DNA from 4 places in the Synechococcus sp. W4D4 genome. Region 4 is predicted to be linked to each of the others. Evidence: predicted binding sites of a transcription regulator. Region 4 holds the regulator's gene; each other region holds the start of a gene.
What was found. Region 4 encodes NtcA, which controls nitrogen genes in cyanobacteria. Its sites were predicted from a motif close to GTANCNNNNGNTAC; they were not measured.
Positions count from the first base shown of each region.

Region 1 (3,617 bases), 390 kb from region 4:
AATCAGTTCAAGACCACAGCCCACCCCGCAGTAGGGACATTGGCTGCGCACGTTGCCGGAGGCCATCACCACACCCAAAACAGCGTCAAATGAAAAAGGGGCAGCTCAACGGGGCCGCCCCGAACAGACCCCTGTGTTGGGGGTGAATCAAGCGTTGACGAGCACCTTCTCGTCAGCGTGCTCTGCAGAGAAGGAACCCTTGGGCTCCTTGAGGAAGAAGAAGCAGAGGAAAGCAACGATCAATCCGGCAATCCCGAGGATCTGGAAGAAGGCGCTGTTGGAGGAAGCGACGATCTCTGCAGAGGGATCCTTGCCGCCACCCATCCACATCGGCAGCAGGCTGAAGATCGTCAGGTAAGCAACCGCACCAACGTTGCCGTAGGCGCCCACCAGACCTGCGATCTGACCCGTGACGCGCTTCTTGACCAGGGGCACCATCGCGAAGGTGGCGCCTTCACCGGCCTGGACGAAGAACGAGGCGAGCATCGTGATCAACACCGCGACGGTGATGCCCAGGGAACCGGAGAAGGTGCCCGGCTTGATCATGCTCATGATCAAGTAACCAATGCCCAGGCCACCGGTGAGGAAGGCCATGGTGTTTTTGCGGCTACCGAGCTTGTCGGAAATCAGGCCGCCACCGGGGCGAGCCACCAAGTTCACAAAGGCAAAACAGGACGCCAGGATGCCGGCAGTTGCCTTCGGAAGATCAAACGTGGTCTCAAAGAATGTCGGCAGCATGGAGACAACCGCCAACTCAGATCCGAAGTTCACGATGTAGGTGAGCTCCAGAATGGCGACCTGCTTGAACTCGTAGCGGTCGTCCTTGGGGTATTGCTTAACGCCGTTGATCAGGTCGCGGTTGGTGCGAATAATGCCCCAGGTCTGGAAGCCAAACCAAACGAGAACTGCGAGGAGCGCCAGGGGATAGGTGCCGGCGTTCAGGAAGCCAACCTTTTGCAGGCGCCAGCAGAGCACGCAGAGAATGGCCGCGAAGGGAACATTCATGCCCAGCAGGCCCCAGAAGTCCCGCATGGAGGTCACTTCAAGACCAGCGGACTTAGCGGGCTTTTGGTAGGTCTTTCCCGGGGGAGTATCGGTGACGTTAAAGAAGTAGATCACCCCGTAGACGGCCGAAATAATGCCGGTCAGAGCAATTGCTCCACGCCAATTCAAGATGGCGCCGGTGGGGAGCTCGAAGCCACCTGAGAAGGAGAGGAAGCCAGCCAGGGCGACGAGAGTCAGTGCGGAGAAGGCCGAACCAAAGTTGCCCCAACCGCCGTAGATCCCTTCCGCCAGACCGATCTCTTTGGGCGGAAACCATTCAGCCACCATGCGGATACCGATCACAAAGCCGGCACCAACAATGGAGAGCAGCAGGCGAGCAACCACCAGCTGATTGAAGTCCTGCGCTGATGCAAACAGCAGACAGGGAATCACCGAGAAGACAAGAATGCCCGAATAGGTCTTACGGGGACCGAACTTGTCCAGCAGCATGCCAATCAGCACGCGAGCGGGAATCGTGAGTGCAACGTTGCAGATCGCAACGGTACGAATTTGACCTAGGTCAAGGCCAAGGTCGGCCTTAACGGTTGTCGCTAGAGGAGCAAGGTTGAACCAGACGACAAACGTCAGGAAGAAGGCGAACCAGGTGAGATGAAGAGTGCGATATCTCCCCTGGAGCGACCAAAGATCGCTAAGCATGGAGGACAGGGACAGTGGGATGAGCCCAGGCCTTCAAAAAAGCAGCGACCAGGGGGACAGCGCATCAAGCGCTGAAGAGATTGGACCACTCGCCACCTACTGACTCGGGTAACGACAGTTACCAAAGAGCAACTCGACCGCAAAGCAGGGCGCGGCCTAATGAGAGGAATTAATGGCACTTATCACTTATCCCGCAGGTAGTAGTTCAAGGCCTGTTTTGTAGCAACAGCGACGCTTCCAGGGGTTCCTGGGGTTACATCGTGCAGCGATGACTCCGATGCGGCTCCAGGGAGCAGTGCTCTGCGGCGGCGCCAGCCGGCGGATGGGCCAGGACAAAGCAGCCCTCCCCCACCCCAACGGCGGGAGCTGGCTGTCGCGTGCCGCTGAACTCCTAAGCCAGGTCTGCCCCTCCGTGGCGGTCTGCAGCCAAGACAGCAGCCATGCCGACCTGATCGCCGGGCTCGAGCGTGTTGCACTGGCCCTGGAGCCCGCACCCGCCCAAGGCCCCCTCCACGCCCTGCAGCTGGTCCTTCCCAGGGGCAGCGACAGCGCCCTGCTAGTGGTGCCGGTGGATATGCCCCAGCTCAACCGAAGAACACTGGACTCATTGATCGAGCACTGGAGGCGCTCCCCCAGCCAGGCCGCCGTTGCCCATGACGGCGAGCGGCTGCAGCCCCTGCTGGGGATCTATCCCGGTGGACCCGAGCAACGCAACGGCCTGGCCGAGGTCCTGGCCAGCGGAGAGCGGCGCTGGCAGGCCTGGCTCGCCACCATCCCCCATCAAGCTGTAGTGCTCCCAGCCCAGCCGCTGATCAATGCGAACACCCCGGCCGAGCGCGCCAGGCTGATGGCATGAGCGCAGGCACCGCCACCGATCAACTCCAGCGTCCCCTCGGAGTCCTGCGGCTCTCCCTGACGGCGCGCTGCAACCTGGCGTGCCCCTACTGCCAGCCCGACGGCCAAGAACCCGCCGACAGGCTGAGCACCGAGCAGCGGCTGCGGGTGATCGAAGCGGCCTGCAGCCTGGGGGTCAGCAGCCTGCGCCTCACCGGCGGAGAACCTCTGTTGGCACCCGATCTCGACGACCTGCTCGAGGCGATCGACCAGGGCCGCCGGGAAACAGGCAGCCCCCTCAGCGCCCTGAAGGACATCGCGCTGACGACCAATGGCGTCCTGCTCAGCCCAGCCCGCGCCCTGCGGCTGCGGCAAGCCGGGCTGCAACGCCTGACCATCAGCCTCGATGCCGTCGACCCTGAGCGGGTGGGGGAGATGAGTGGCCGGCCGCAGCAGGGGGAGCAGCTTTTGGAGCAGGTCCTGGCGGCCATCGCCGCGGCCAAGGCCGCTGGATTTGATCCAGCCGCAGGGGCGCTGAAGCTCAACAGCGTGATCCAACGCGGGCGCAACGACGATCAACTGCTCCCCCTCGCCGCCCTCGCCCGAGAGCACGGCCTGGAGTTGCGGCTGATCGAAACCATGGATGTGGGCAACCGCAATGGCTGGTCCCCCGAGGACGTCGTCCCCGCCGCGGACATGCTCCAACGCCTCAGCCGCCACTGGCCCCTGGAGCCCCTCGGGCGGGCCGCCCATGGCACCGCCAGCCGCTGGCGTTACCGCGATGGCAACGGCTCGGTCGCCGTCGTGGCCTCGATCAGCCAACCCTTCTGCGGCGATTGCAACCGGCTGCGGGTCACCGCCAATGGCATGGCCTACACCTGCCTGTTTGCCTCCGAAGGCCAAGACCTCAAGCCTTGGCTGCAAAGCCCAAGCGAGCTACGGCTCGCGATGGGCCAGCTCTGGCGTCAGCGCCAGGACCGCTACAGCGAAGAGCGCTCGTCCCGCGCGGGACAGCCCAAAGCGGAGATGGCCTACCTGGGGGGCTAGGGCAAGGGCAAGAGGCCGGACAACTTCAGGCTGGC
Region 1 is NZ_CP180404.1:2,248,567-2,252,183, reverse strand. Features, by position in the region: gene ACLM42_RS12330 (molybdopterin oxidoreductase family protein) at 1-66, opposite strand, end outside; gene ACLM42_RS12325 (NarK family nitrate/nitrite MFS transporter) at 148-1,701, opposite strand; gene ACLM42_RS12320 (molybdenum cofactor guanylyltransferase) at 1,970-2,557, shown strand; gene moaA (GTP 3',8-cyclase MoaA) at 2,554-3,582, shown strand; gene ACLM42_RS12310 (sulfite exporter TauE/SafE family protein) at 3,579-3,617, opposite strand, start outside.
Region 1: a site for NtcA is predicted at 1,921-1,934, ahead of ACLM42_RS12320 (molybdenum cofactor guanylyltransferase). Genes of this name have one in related genera too.

Region 2 (3,617 bases), 400 kb from region 4:
TGCTCAGGCCGGAGGGTGATGCCGCGGTTCTGGGCGGCGGCGGTGAGGAGCTCGGGGATCTCGAGGGGGTTCTGCCAGGTCTCCCCGGTTGAGATCGGCAGCGTTTTGGCCTGACCGTCGGCCATGGACTCGGTGCACGCCAGCAGGTGTTGGCGCAGTTGAGCGAGGCCCTCCGGCGTGTCCTCCCAGTCGACGATGCTCTGCCGTTGCGTTTGGTTCAGGGCCAGCCAGTGGTTGAGCTTGAGCTTGACGCCACAGAGATCCAGCTTGCGGCGCACGCAGAGGGGAATGCAGCGCCAGTTGCCGATGAAATCGCTCTCGAAGTCGAAGCAATGGCTTGCCGAGGGGGCCTCAGAGGTCACGGCCAGACGGGGTTCTGGTAGTGATTTTGACGCTTCTGGGGATTGCTGGCAGTGGGGTGAACGGTTTGGTGTCAACGGCACCCAAATGCGTCCGTTGATCTCTTCAAACTCACCTCAATCAACCGCTCTGCCATGCGTCTCGCCGTTGCTCTTGGGGTGTTGCTGGGCGGTTCCCATGGCTGGCTGAGCAGCGATCGTCTGTTGGCCGGCGCAGCCGCTTGGTCCATCGCACCGGCGGCTTCCACAACGTTTTGGACCGGTTCAGCTGGCGATGGCTGGCTGGCGTCTCCATAGTGGTTGGGTCGAATCCCTTCTGCCGTCATGGCAACCAAAACTGGAGTCGCGGCTCAGGGCCGCCATCCCCTGACCATTGCTACGGGTTTCCTCGGAGCCTTTGTTGTGGCGTCCTTGGGCGTTCAGCTCATCCGTAGCGCTTCCGTCGCGACCTCTGCACCCGCTCCGGTGCAGCCCGTGATCGCTGGTCAAGCCGCGATGTGGCAAGTCCTGGGCGAGCGCTGAGTTCGCTTGTCAACCCATCTCCTGGCGGAGCCGTTGGAGATGGGTCATGACGGCCCCTGAGCTGAGCAGTTCCCGGCAACGCTCCAGTCCGTTGGCATGGGTGCTCTCAAGACCCGCCTGCCATACATAGGTGCCGGCATTCCAGATCAGAGCAGTCGCGAGTTCCCCTTGCCCGCCGAGGGCGGCTGCGGCTTGGCTGCTCCAGGTCTCCAGTCCTTCCCAAAGGGGGTCGGCCCCGTAGCAACCGTTGTCCCTGGGGTGAAGGATCTGGCGTCCCTCGGCCTCGGGGCCTGGTCGGCCGGTGACGCAAGCCCGGCTGATGGGCAGATCGGTGCTTCCTTCGAGACCTTTCACGGTGAGCACGTTGGTTTCTCCGGCGAGTTCGAGTGCTTTCCAGGCCCGCGCTTCGGTGGGTGGGTGCACAAAGCCACTGACCAGGAGATGCTCGCCTTGGTGCGCAGTCCAGAGCAGTTCCAGGCTCGCGAGGGGTGGCCTCTTGCCAAGGTCCTCTCGATAGGGAATCAGGGATTCGGCATCGGGTAGGTGATCGGGTTGATGCACCAGGGCCAGATCGCAGCACTGGAGCTTCTCTTGCACCCACGCAACACTGCGGCCGGCCAGTTGGAGCCCCAGGGCGGCGAAGAGCTCCATGGCCGTGATTCCGTACTTCACCGGGATCCGGCCCGCCCCTTGCAGGACTACGGGCAGTCCGGCGCTGGAGAGCACTAGAGCGGTGAGCGGATAAATCGGGGCCGTTCGGGTCCGCCCGTCGAAGGGCATGCCGAAGCTGATGGCCGGCTTCTCGGTCCTGAGTTGAGGGCCCCGCTGGCGGTAAACATCGAGCATCCCGGTGAGTTCCTGGGGCTCGGGCCGGCGGATGCGGTGTGCGATCAGGAAGGCACCGATTTGGGCCGGACTGGCCGCTCCGTCGAGCATGAGCTCAAGGGCATGGGCGGCCTCTTCTCGGCTGAGACCACGGCTGGTGTGCTCACCACTGCCCACCTTTTGCAGGTACGCCTTGAATGTTGCTCGGCCTTGGGGCGTGCTGTCGGTGACGGGTGCGGCGACGGTCATGCCGACAGAGGGACAATGAATTGATTTTCTGTGGCCACAGGACCGGTTCTGGTAGCAGCGGCTACTAATCGGTTGCCGGCTCCGTAGCAACGGCTGCGCAGCGCGTGCGCAACTGCGGCGATTCTTGTTGCTGAACGGATGGCAGATAGCGCTCCATTCTGTTCGCTCCTCTCATCGCTATTGGCCTGTCTCCATGACGGTTACTCCCGCTTCCATGCCCTCGCTGGCTGCTCCTTCGCCAGCCACAATCACCGCCACCTTGATGGCAGCAAAGAAGGCCAAGGGCCTCAGCTTTGCCGACCTGGAATCCGCGCTGGGTCGTGACGAGGTTTGGATTGCTTCGTTGTTCTACGGCCAGTCCACCGCCTCGCCCGAAGAGGCTCAAAAGCTCGCTGAACTGTTGAGCCTCGATCACGCCATCACCGAGGCCCTGCAAGCCTTCCCGACCAAGGGTGGCCTGGATCCCGTGATCCCTACCGACCCACTGATCTATCGCTTCTACGAGATCATGCAGGTCTATGGAATGCCCCTGAAGGACGTCATTCAAGAGAAGTTTGGCGACGGCATCATGAGTGCCATCGACTTCACTCTGGATGTCGACAAAGTTGAAGATCCCGCTGGTGATCGCGTCAAGGTCACCATGTGCGGCAAATTCCTTCCCTATAAAAAGTGGTGAGTTGATCTCCCCATGCAAAAGCCCCCGAAAGGGGGCTTTTTTTATGGTCACAAACCTCAGAGTGAAAACCTAGGCATTGATGGCTTGTTCAATCCAGGCGCGATGTCGGATCTGGGCCTTGAGCTGACGCTCCAGCGGCTCTTCGAGCACTGTGCCGGCTAGCTGGCTGCGTAGGGCGAGCAAGTGTTGGCAGCTCTCGAGGCTGCCGATGCAACCGAGGGCTTGAAGAGCTGTCTCAGCCACACCTGGCAGTGCATCCAGGCTGATGCGGCTGCTGATCGCCTCTAAGACGACGGGTTCGTTGCGCCTTTGCAAAAGCTTGATTGTGGCGATGACAACCTCGGACCGGAAATCCTCCAGGAGAGGGGTCGTCAGCCGCAGAACTTCGCTGGCTTCGAGGCTGCGGTTGCGGAAGGTCAGCAGCGTCAGTCCTGCCAGGCGATGGCTTTGGCCAGGGGCCCTCAGTGCGTCTTCGATGATCGTGATGTCGATCAGGTTTCCCCAGCAACCCAGCGCTTCAAGCACCTCAGGCTCAAGCACGCCGGCATTGGGGAGCCAGGCCAAGAGTTGCTCGCAGGCTTGGGGGTGGTGACAGATGCCCAGTGCGCGGATCAGCGGTCTCGTGATGCCCTGCGATTGGCAGAGGGGAAGGATCCAATCGATAGCCTCGGGTCCAGCCATCCCCAAGCGCTCAGCCAGGCTGAGGGCCAGGGATGGATCACAGACCCGAGGCAGAAGGTTGCTCAGTTCCTCAAGGGAGAGGGGCTGCCGCCGCCAGCGTCCCAGCCGCTCGCTTAAAGCAGCTTCCTCCAAGGGTGAGAGGAGCCCGGAAACGGAGGCGACAGCGGTTCCCATGGATCAGCGAGCCCCCAGCTCAGCGGCCAGCTCGCGCTCGAGCTTGTCGTCGTGCTCGTTAGGCAGAACGTTGGCCATCTTGGTGCGATGGGTGCTGTAGAAGAGCATCCCGATGAACACCATCCCGCCGA
Region 2 is NZ_CP180404.1:2,254,427-2,258,043, forward strand. Features, by position in the region: gene ACLM42_RS12335 (nitrate reductase associated protein) at 1-362, opposite strand, end outside; gene ACLM42_RS12340 (hypothetical protein) at 495-656, shown strand; gene ACLM42_RS12345 (hypothetical protein) at 684-881, shown strand; gene ACLM42_RS12350 (anthranilate phosphoribosyltransferase family protein) at 891-1,955, opposite strand; gene cynS (cyanase) at 2,179-2,631, shown strand; gene ACLM42_RS12360 (hypothetical protein) at 2,701-3,486, opposite strand; gene ACLM42_RS12365 (formate/nitrite transporter family protein) at 3,490-3,617, opposite strand, start outside.
Region 2: a site for NtcA is predicted at 2,007-2,020, ahead of ACLM42_RS12350 (anthranilate phosphoribosyltransferase family protein). Genes of this name have one in related genera too.

Region 3 (3,617 bases), 170 kb from region 4:
CACTGATCACGTTGTTGGCGATGGCGCTGGAACCCAAGGCGGCCAGAACACCCAGAAACAGACCGGCCCCTTGAAAGACCCGGGTTCCAGATCCGGGGATGTAGGGGAAGGCCGCCGCACATCCGGCGAGCACCAGCAGGATCGACACGATCCGAGCCGTCGGTTTCGCCCACTCCTGATAGAAGCCTGGGATGGCGATTCGCCCTTGATCCAGAGCCCGAAACCAAGCCCCGCTCAACCGGACCAGGACAAACGTGATCCCCAAAATCAAACCGACGGAAACCAGACCAGGGATCGCCTCAACCACGCCATCAAGAACCCCACCGATGAACTGGAGGATCTGACCGCGCAGCCCCTTCGACATTGCCATCGTTGGCGGGAAGAAGGCGAGCAAAAGCGGCACCAGTAGGTAGGTGACCAGAGCCAGCAGGGACCAGTGCACCACCTGCCTGATCTGCTGCAACAGCGCCTTCAGTCGCTCCGCCCCGATCGGTAGAGGGAACCGCTTCAAGCGCCTGAACGGCACCCCGAACATTGCTCCGCGATCCACCTGGGCACGGAGTTGTCGATTGGCCGCGCTTTGGAGGCGGATCCAGCCCAGGTACAAACCGAGGAAGAGCGCCGCCAGGGCCGTGGCTTTCAACCACGAGGTCAATGAGTGATTGACCCGGTATTGGCGAATCGCCAGTTGCAGGGTCGTGAGATAACGACTGGCCAGCTCCTCGCGACTCAGCTCAAAACAACGGGCCTGTTTGTCATCGACGGCGATCACCGCCCGCGGTTCAAGCCCAGGCGACTTGAAGCCAATGATCGAGAACGGCTCATCCTCCCAACGCTGGAGCCGGGACGGCTGCAGCGCGTAGTCCTTGGCGATCTCCAGCAGGGCTTCCTCCTGACGCTCGCCATAGGCGCGCAAGGACTCCCCAGCGGGAGGCCGGCGGACTTCAAGCACCGGCTCACCAGCCAACGCAATGACCTGAGGATCTGGACTGCAACCGGGAATCGCGGGTTTCTCCAGGACTTCAGCAGCCTGAACCTGGACCAAGCCAACAAGCCATAACGCCCCAACCAAAAGAACCAGAAGCCCCCGGAGAAGGCCTCGCCGGAACGCCATCAGCTGCGGCATGAACGGGCTGCGTAGCAGCACGAAAAAGAGCCGCTCATCCTCTCACCACTACCGACTCAGTTGACACAAAAAAGCCCCGCAAATGCGGGGCTTCAAGCATCGAAATCAAGCGGGAATCACTTGACGTACTTGAGGCCTCGGTAGTTCAGCTGAGGATGCTTGGAAGAGACAGCCTCTTTGTTCTGCTGGTACTTCTGGCCGCGATAGGTGAGGGTCATGGGTAGTTCCTCGGAGTCAGCCCAGGTCCCCGTTCCATGGCCTGGATCGAACTGCGCCTCAGGCAACCAAAAGGTGCCGAGGTGAACGTTTTGTAGCGGTTGCTACAGCACTGTTTTAGCCGCGCCGAAACCAGGCGTGTCGTTCAGGCGATTACACAACGCAGATTTCGATGCTTAATCGCTTGGGCAGTTCTGCCGTGGGGTCAGAAAGAACAGCAAATCGCACTGAAAACGCGTGAAATCACTCAGGGCGTTCTCCACATCCCCCGGATAACCCTGATCGGTCTGATCGGAAGAAGGAAGTGGACCGATCGGCGGCGGCAGGGGCTCAGCCATCGCTGCACCAGGCAGAGCCGAGAGGGTCGCCGCAAGAACCAAAGCAGGCCAACGCGTCATCACAGCACCACAGCTCTACTGACTCGATAGCCATGGCCCCAACGAACGGCAAGGCATCAAAAAGCCCGCCGGACCCCAAAGGATCTGGCGGGCAAAGAGTGAATGGACGTGGATCGGGCTGGGCTCAGCCGACGCTCCAGACGCCACCGGCAATCTTCACCAGGGGAGCCACGATGGTGGTTCCAGCCAGGAACCAAGCGAAGGCAGCACCGCCGCAACCGCCGAGCCAGAAACCGCTAGCGAATTCAGCCCAGCCAGCCTTGGTGAACAGGTCAGCAGGTGGGTTGTCGATGGTGGCGTCAGCCGGCTGCACGTTGGGGCCGCGGCCAGCGGTGCCGTAAATCGAGAGGCAGACCGTCAGGATCGAGACCAGACCAACGGCAGCCAGCAGACCAGCGGTGCTGGCGTACTCGGTAGCGCGCAGGGGGCCGCAGATGGTGAAGGGGCCGTAAAGGAAAAAGCCATGGGCCATACCCACTTCCAGACCGCGACGGTTGGGAGAGAGGGCGGGGCGATAAGCAGGCAGCGCGCCCAGGAAAGCGCGGCTGAAGTAGCTGCTGTTGACGGGAGTGGCCAGATTGCCGACGCAGGGGTCGGCCACGGGGGTCACGGTCATCGGGGGAAGAACGTCAGGTGGCTCGGGAATAAAGCGGCGACAACTCAGTCGCGGGCTTCGATCACGTTGAACAGCAGGGCCATGGCCACAGCAGGAGCCAGGATCCCGACAAGGGGCACGAACACCGAGGGCATCCAGGCGGCGACGAAGTCTCCGGTCATCAGCGTGGGCCAATACAGCTACCGTTCGGCACTGTAAGGAGCCCTGCCGGAGCTGCTCTTCGGGGCCTCCAGGGGCGACATAAAAGTTCAGACCAACCAGCCGCGCCGAGCCATGACCCAGGCCTTCACCGGAATCGTCCTCGCAGGTGTCGTGGCGGCCTGCTGGGTCCTGGGCCGGCCCAAGCGCAATATCCTGCGCTCCACCGATGCTTCCGCCATTGCGGCCCTGAACCGCGGCCAAATGGAATTGGTCATCCCTGGTGGAGGGAACGACTCCACAACTCAGGCGAGCAGCGCCATGGTTGTGCTTCCGGCAGCCAGCGATCGCCGCGGCCGCGGGGAGCTGCTGAAGCAACTCGAGCAGCAGTTCCGCGCAGGTGGTGAGCAGCGCCGCACCGCCATGGCGATCTGCCAGCTCTGGCGCCACCGCGAGGCCCTGCCGCTAATTCGCCGCGGCCTGCGCGATGCCGATCAGGTTGTTGCCCAGCTCGCCGCTGAAGCCATGACCAACTTCCGCGGCCGCAGCAGCGCTCCGGTCGCCGTGGCTCAACCGCTCAAACTGCCGCGCAACGTCTCCCGGATGCGATAGATCGGGCGGCCCTGGCTCTCGTGATAAGTGCGCATCTGCACCTCTGAAAGCAAGCCAAAGCAGAAGAGCTGCACCCCGGTAATGAGGGCCAAGACGGCCACCAAGAGCAAAGGCCTGTTGCCGATCTCTGCGCCCCCCAACTTCACCATGAGCAGATAGGCGCTCAGGAGCGCGCCGATGGCCATCGCGCTGAGGCCCCCGAAGCCGAAGACGTACATCGGCCTGGTCAAGAAGCGCTTCATGAACCAGACGGTGAACAGATCCATCAGCACCCGGAAGGTGCGATCGATCCCGTACTTGCTCTGGCCGAACTGCCGGGCGTTGTGGTTCACCTTCACCTCCGCGATCCGCGCGCCCTCAATGAAGGCCAAGGCGGGCAGGAAGCGATGCAGCTCCCCGTAGAGGTTCATGTCCTCCACCAATTCGCGGCGGTAGGCCTTGAGTGAGCAGCCGTAGTCGTGCAGCCGCACCCCGGTCACCCGCGCGATCAGGGCATTGGCGATCTTGCTGG
Region 3 is NZ_CP180404.1:1,681,663-1,685,279, forward strand. Features, by position in the region: gene ACLM42_RS09395 (mechanosensitive ion channel family protein) at 1-1,045, opposite strand, end outside; gene ACLM42_RS09400 (DUF4278 domain-containing protein) at 1,243-1,410, opposite strand; gene ACLM42_RS09405 (hypothetical protein) at 1,519-1,740, opposite strand; gene ACLM42_RS09410 (photosystem I reaction center subunit XI) at 1,865-2,356, opposite strand; gene ACLM42_RS09415 (photosystem I reaction center subunit VIII) at 2,401-2,517, opposite strand; gene ACLM42_RS09420 (HEAT repeat domain-containing protein) at 2,630-3,106, shown strand; gene ACLM42_RS09425 (glycosyltransferase family 2 protein) at 3,064-3,617, opposite strand, start outside.
Region 3: a site for NtcA is predicted at 1,437-1,450, ahead of ACLM42_RS09400 (DUF4278 domain-containing protein). Genes of this name have one in related genera too.

Region 4 (3,617 bases):
GGCGGTTCCAGCTGCCAGTAGCGCGAGCGTGCGGCCAGGGTGGTTCCAGCTTCAGGGGTCACGTGGACGCTGAGGCCGAGGGCGATGAGCTCTTGTTGCCAGTGTTTGCTGCCCGTTCCATTGCCGAGCACCACCGCTTCGAGGCCAGGGTCAACCTGCCAGATCTGAATTTGAGCCAGGCAGTCCTCAGGAGAGAGCACGGCGGCGACGGTGACCATCCCGGCGACCTGGTCACACAAGGCCAATCCACATTTGCTGAGGCCTGGGTCCAGGCCGAGCCAAGTGCTCATGGGCTTTGCCAGCGGATGTCCACGGCAATGGGGTCGGCCAGATCGCTGTTGGCTCTCGAGACGGCCTCGAGTTTCGCCGTCTTTCCCTGGGGACGGTTCACCAGGGCGTCGGCCAGTTGGCTGAGGCGCGCCGGGTCGAATTGGAGGCCATTGGCTAGAGCCCCTTGGCGTTGGGCGCGGGTGAAGGCCGCGGCTAGGAGCAGGTTGAGGCGGCTGCGCACCTGATCTGGTGATCGTTCATCGATCTCCAGGACGGTGGTGGCCAGTTGCTCACCGCTGCGAACGACCCGCTTATTGGGCCTGACATCTGGGAAAGCCACCACCTGACGCTCGCCCTTGAGCACGTTGGCGGCCGAGATCAGACTGACCACCCACTCACCTCTCTTGCTGAGGGTCGTCTCCAATTTGCTGATGTCGCTGCGCGGGACCAGGAGGATTTGGCGGTTGGGTGTCTCCCCGGGTAGCACCCGTTGGTAGACGTTCAGATTCGTGCGTTGCAGCAGCGCGTGAATCACCTCCCTGGCCTGGCTGGGTTTCTCGATTCGCACCTTGGCGACCTCGAGGAGTTGGCCGCTGCTGATCACCACATCGCCTTGCCGTAGGGCAATCAGATTGCGCTCGAGGCGCTCCAGTTCTTGGCTGCTGCTCTTGATCTTGCTGTTCAGCTTGGCGAGCTCAGAGCGGTTGCGTTGTAGGTCTGCATCCTTGGCCGCGATGTCGCGGCTGAGGCGATCGCGCTCGGCTTCCAGTTGCCGGCGTTGCTCCATCAGCGGGGCCAGTTCCCGTTGGAGTCGGCTGGCCTGCTGGGCCACCACCTTGAGTTGGCTTTGGGCCTCGCTGCGTTCCTTCTCTGCACTGCGAAGGGCTGTGCGGCTCTGTGCCAAGTCGTTGCGGCTGTCCCGCAAGCGCTGCTCGATCTGATCGAGTTCGAACAGCCCCGTGCGCAGGCGATCACTGACGAGCAGCATCAGACCGAGCGAGATCGCGCTGATCAAGCTGCCCGTCAGGACCGTGATGACCACGGCCGTCTTCTTGGGCCGGAGCCGAAACAAGCTCAGACGCGCCTTGCCGACCTTGGATCCCAAGCGATCTCCCAGGGTGGAGAGCACTCCCCCGAGGATGAGCAGCGCCAGGATGAGGATCCAGCCGGACACGACGTTGGGCGACGACGGTCAGTATCGGTTGCAGGCGGTGGGAAATCAGCTGGGATCAGCCACCAGTTCAGCCGTTTAGCTGAAGCGTTTGGCGAGGGCCAAGGGATCGAAAACGGTGATTTTCTTGCGGTCGATTTGCACCAGACCGTCGTTGCGTAAGTCACCCAGCAGGCGTGTGATGGTGACCCGGGTGGATCCAATCGCTTCGGCGATGGCCTGGTGGGAGAGACGCAGGTCGATCGTGATGCCTTCGCTGCTGGGAACCCCAAAGTCGCGGCAGAGCACCAGCAGGAAACTCACCAGTCGCGAGGACATGTCGCGGTGGGTGAGGGTTTCGATCATGGTCTCGGTTTGCAGGATCCGAGAGGACAGGCCCTGCAGCAGCAGCAGGCCCACCGCGGGGTCTTGCTCAATGGCCTTCCGCACCGAGGTGGCGGGGGCTGTCACGAGCTCGACGCGGGTGAAAGCAATGGAGTGATAGAAGCGGTCCGAGCGCTGACCAGTCAGCAGGGAGAGCACCCCGAACAGGCTGTTTTCCCTCAGGAGCGCCACCGTGATCTCCTCGCCCGATTCATAGACGCGGGAGAGGCGGATTGCTCCGCGTTTGAGGAGGTAGACCTTCTCGGCTGGATCCCCAGGGAAAAAGATCGTTTTGCCGCGCTCGACGATTTCCGTCGTGCTGCCGCTGAGGCCCCGGATCACATCCAGGAGCGTTGCATTAGGCGGTAGCGGACTGCCCGCGATCGGTGCGATCACGGACGTACCGGTAGTGGGGCTAGGGGAGTAGCGGCTGAATCCTTGCGTGGCCACAACCATGTCAGCGCGACTGATGTGTTTATGAACCTACGGATCAGTCCAGGGCAGCCATGTAGCCATTGAAACTAATTCGGGGCTTCTGCCAAGGCCTGGCTCTGAGCGCTCAGAAGGCGCTGGATTCCAGCTTCGGCCAGGTCAACCAGGGTAGAAAGCTGTTGGCGACTGAAGGGTGCGCCCTCTGCGGTGCCCTGAATTTCGAGCAAATGCTGCTCTTGATTCATCACCACGTTCAAATCCACCTCGGCTCGGCTGTCTTCGCTGTAGTCCAGATCCAGTAGCGCTTCCCCATCGACCAGGCCAACCGAGACTGCTGCCACCTGACCGATTAAGGGAGATCGCTCCAGCACCCCCCGCTGCTCGAGCCGGCGCAGTCCCAGGGCCAAGGCGGCCCAGGCCCCAGTAATGGAGGCCGTGCGGGTCCCGGCGTCGGCCTGCAGAACGTCGCAATCGATCTGCAGCGTCCTCTCGCCCAGAGCCTCGAGATCGAGGCAGGCCCTGAGGCTGCGGCCAATCAGGCGTTGAATTTCCTGGGTGCGGCCGCTCAGCTTAATCAGCTCCCTTGGCTGGCGGCTGGGGGTGCTGGCCGGCAGCAGTCTGTAGTCGGCACTCAGCCAGCCTTTGCCTGAACCTTTTCGCCATTTCGGGACGCCTTCTTCGAGGCAAACGCTGCAGATCACGGCGGTTCGCCCCGTGTGAACCGTGACTGAGCTCAGGGCAAACCCCATCGGATCCCAGTCGAAGCGAGTGCTGCGCAGATCCATGGCGCCGCGGCCGTCCCGCCGGGGTTGGGTGCTGCTCATTGCGGGCTGGCTCAGTGTCTCGATGGTACGGGTGTTTGCACTACAGGTAGTGCTTGTTGCTTGCCGGACGGCCTAACGCCGCTACATTCAGGATCCCAAGCGGCAGCCATGCAATCGATGACGGCCAGCCTTGCAGCCACTCCCAGCGCTACGCCCCGTGCTGGACACCTGCGCCCGCTGGCCTCGATTCCAGCGTCTGCTCCTTCCCGCAGCGTTCGTCTGGCGGCCCAGCAGGAGGGGCAACTTCAGGTGCATACAGCGCCGTTCCGCGGCAGCTTCAGCGGGGTGTTCAGTCAGGCCTTGCGCAGTGCAGGACTGGGCAGTCGTGTCCTGGTCAGCCAGTTTCTTAAAGGTGGCGTCGATCAAGGCCTCGAGCGCAGCGTCTGGCTCTGTGGCCGTCTGCAGTGGCTCAGGCCAGCGGTGTCGGGTTGTTTGGCGGAGCCCACGCCTGCGTCCCAGGCGGATGTGGAGGCCGTGAGGGAGATCTGGGAGTACACCCGGGAGCAGCTCCTGGGTGGTCAGCTCGATCAGCTGGTGCTGGATGAGCTCGGTCTGGC
Region 4 is NZ_CP180404.1:1,856,062-1,859,678, reverse strand. Features, by position in the region: gene ACLM42_RS10450 (resolvase) at 1-290, opposite strand, end outside; gene ACLM42_RS10445 (DUF3084 domain-containing protein) at 287-1,444, opposite strand; gene ntcA (global nitrogen regulator NtcA) at 1,520-2,260, opposite strand; gene rph (ribonuclease PH) at 2,326-3,060, opposite strand; gene ACLM42_RS10430 (cob(I)yrinic acid a,c-diamide adenosyltransferase) at 3,178-3,617, shown strand, end outside.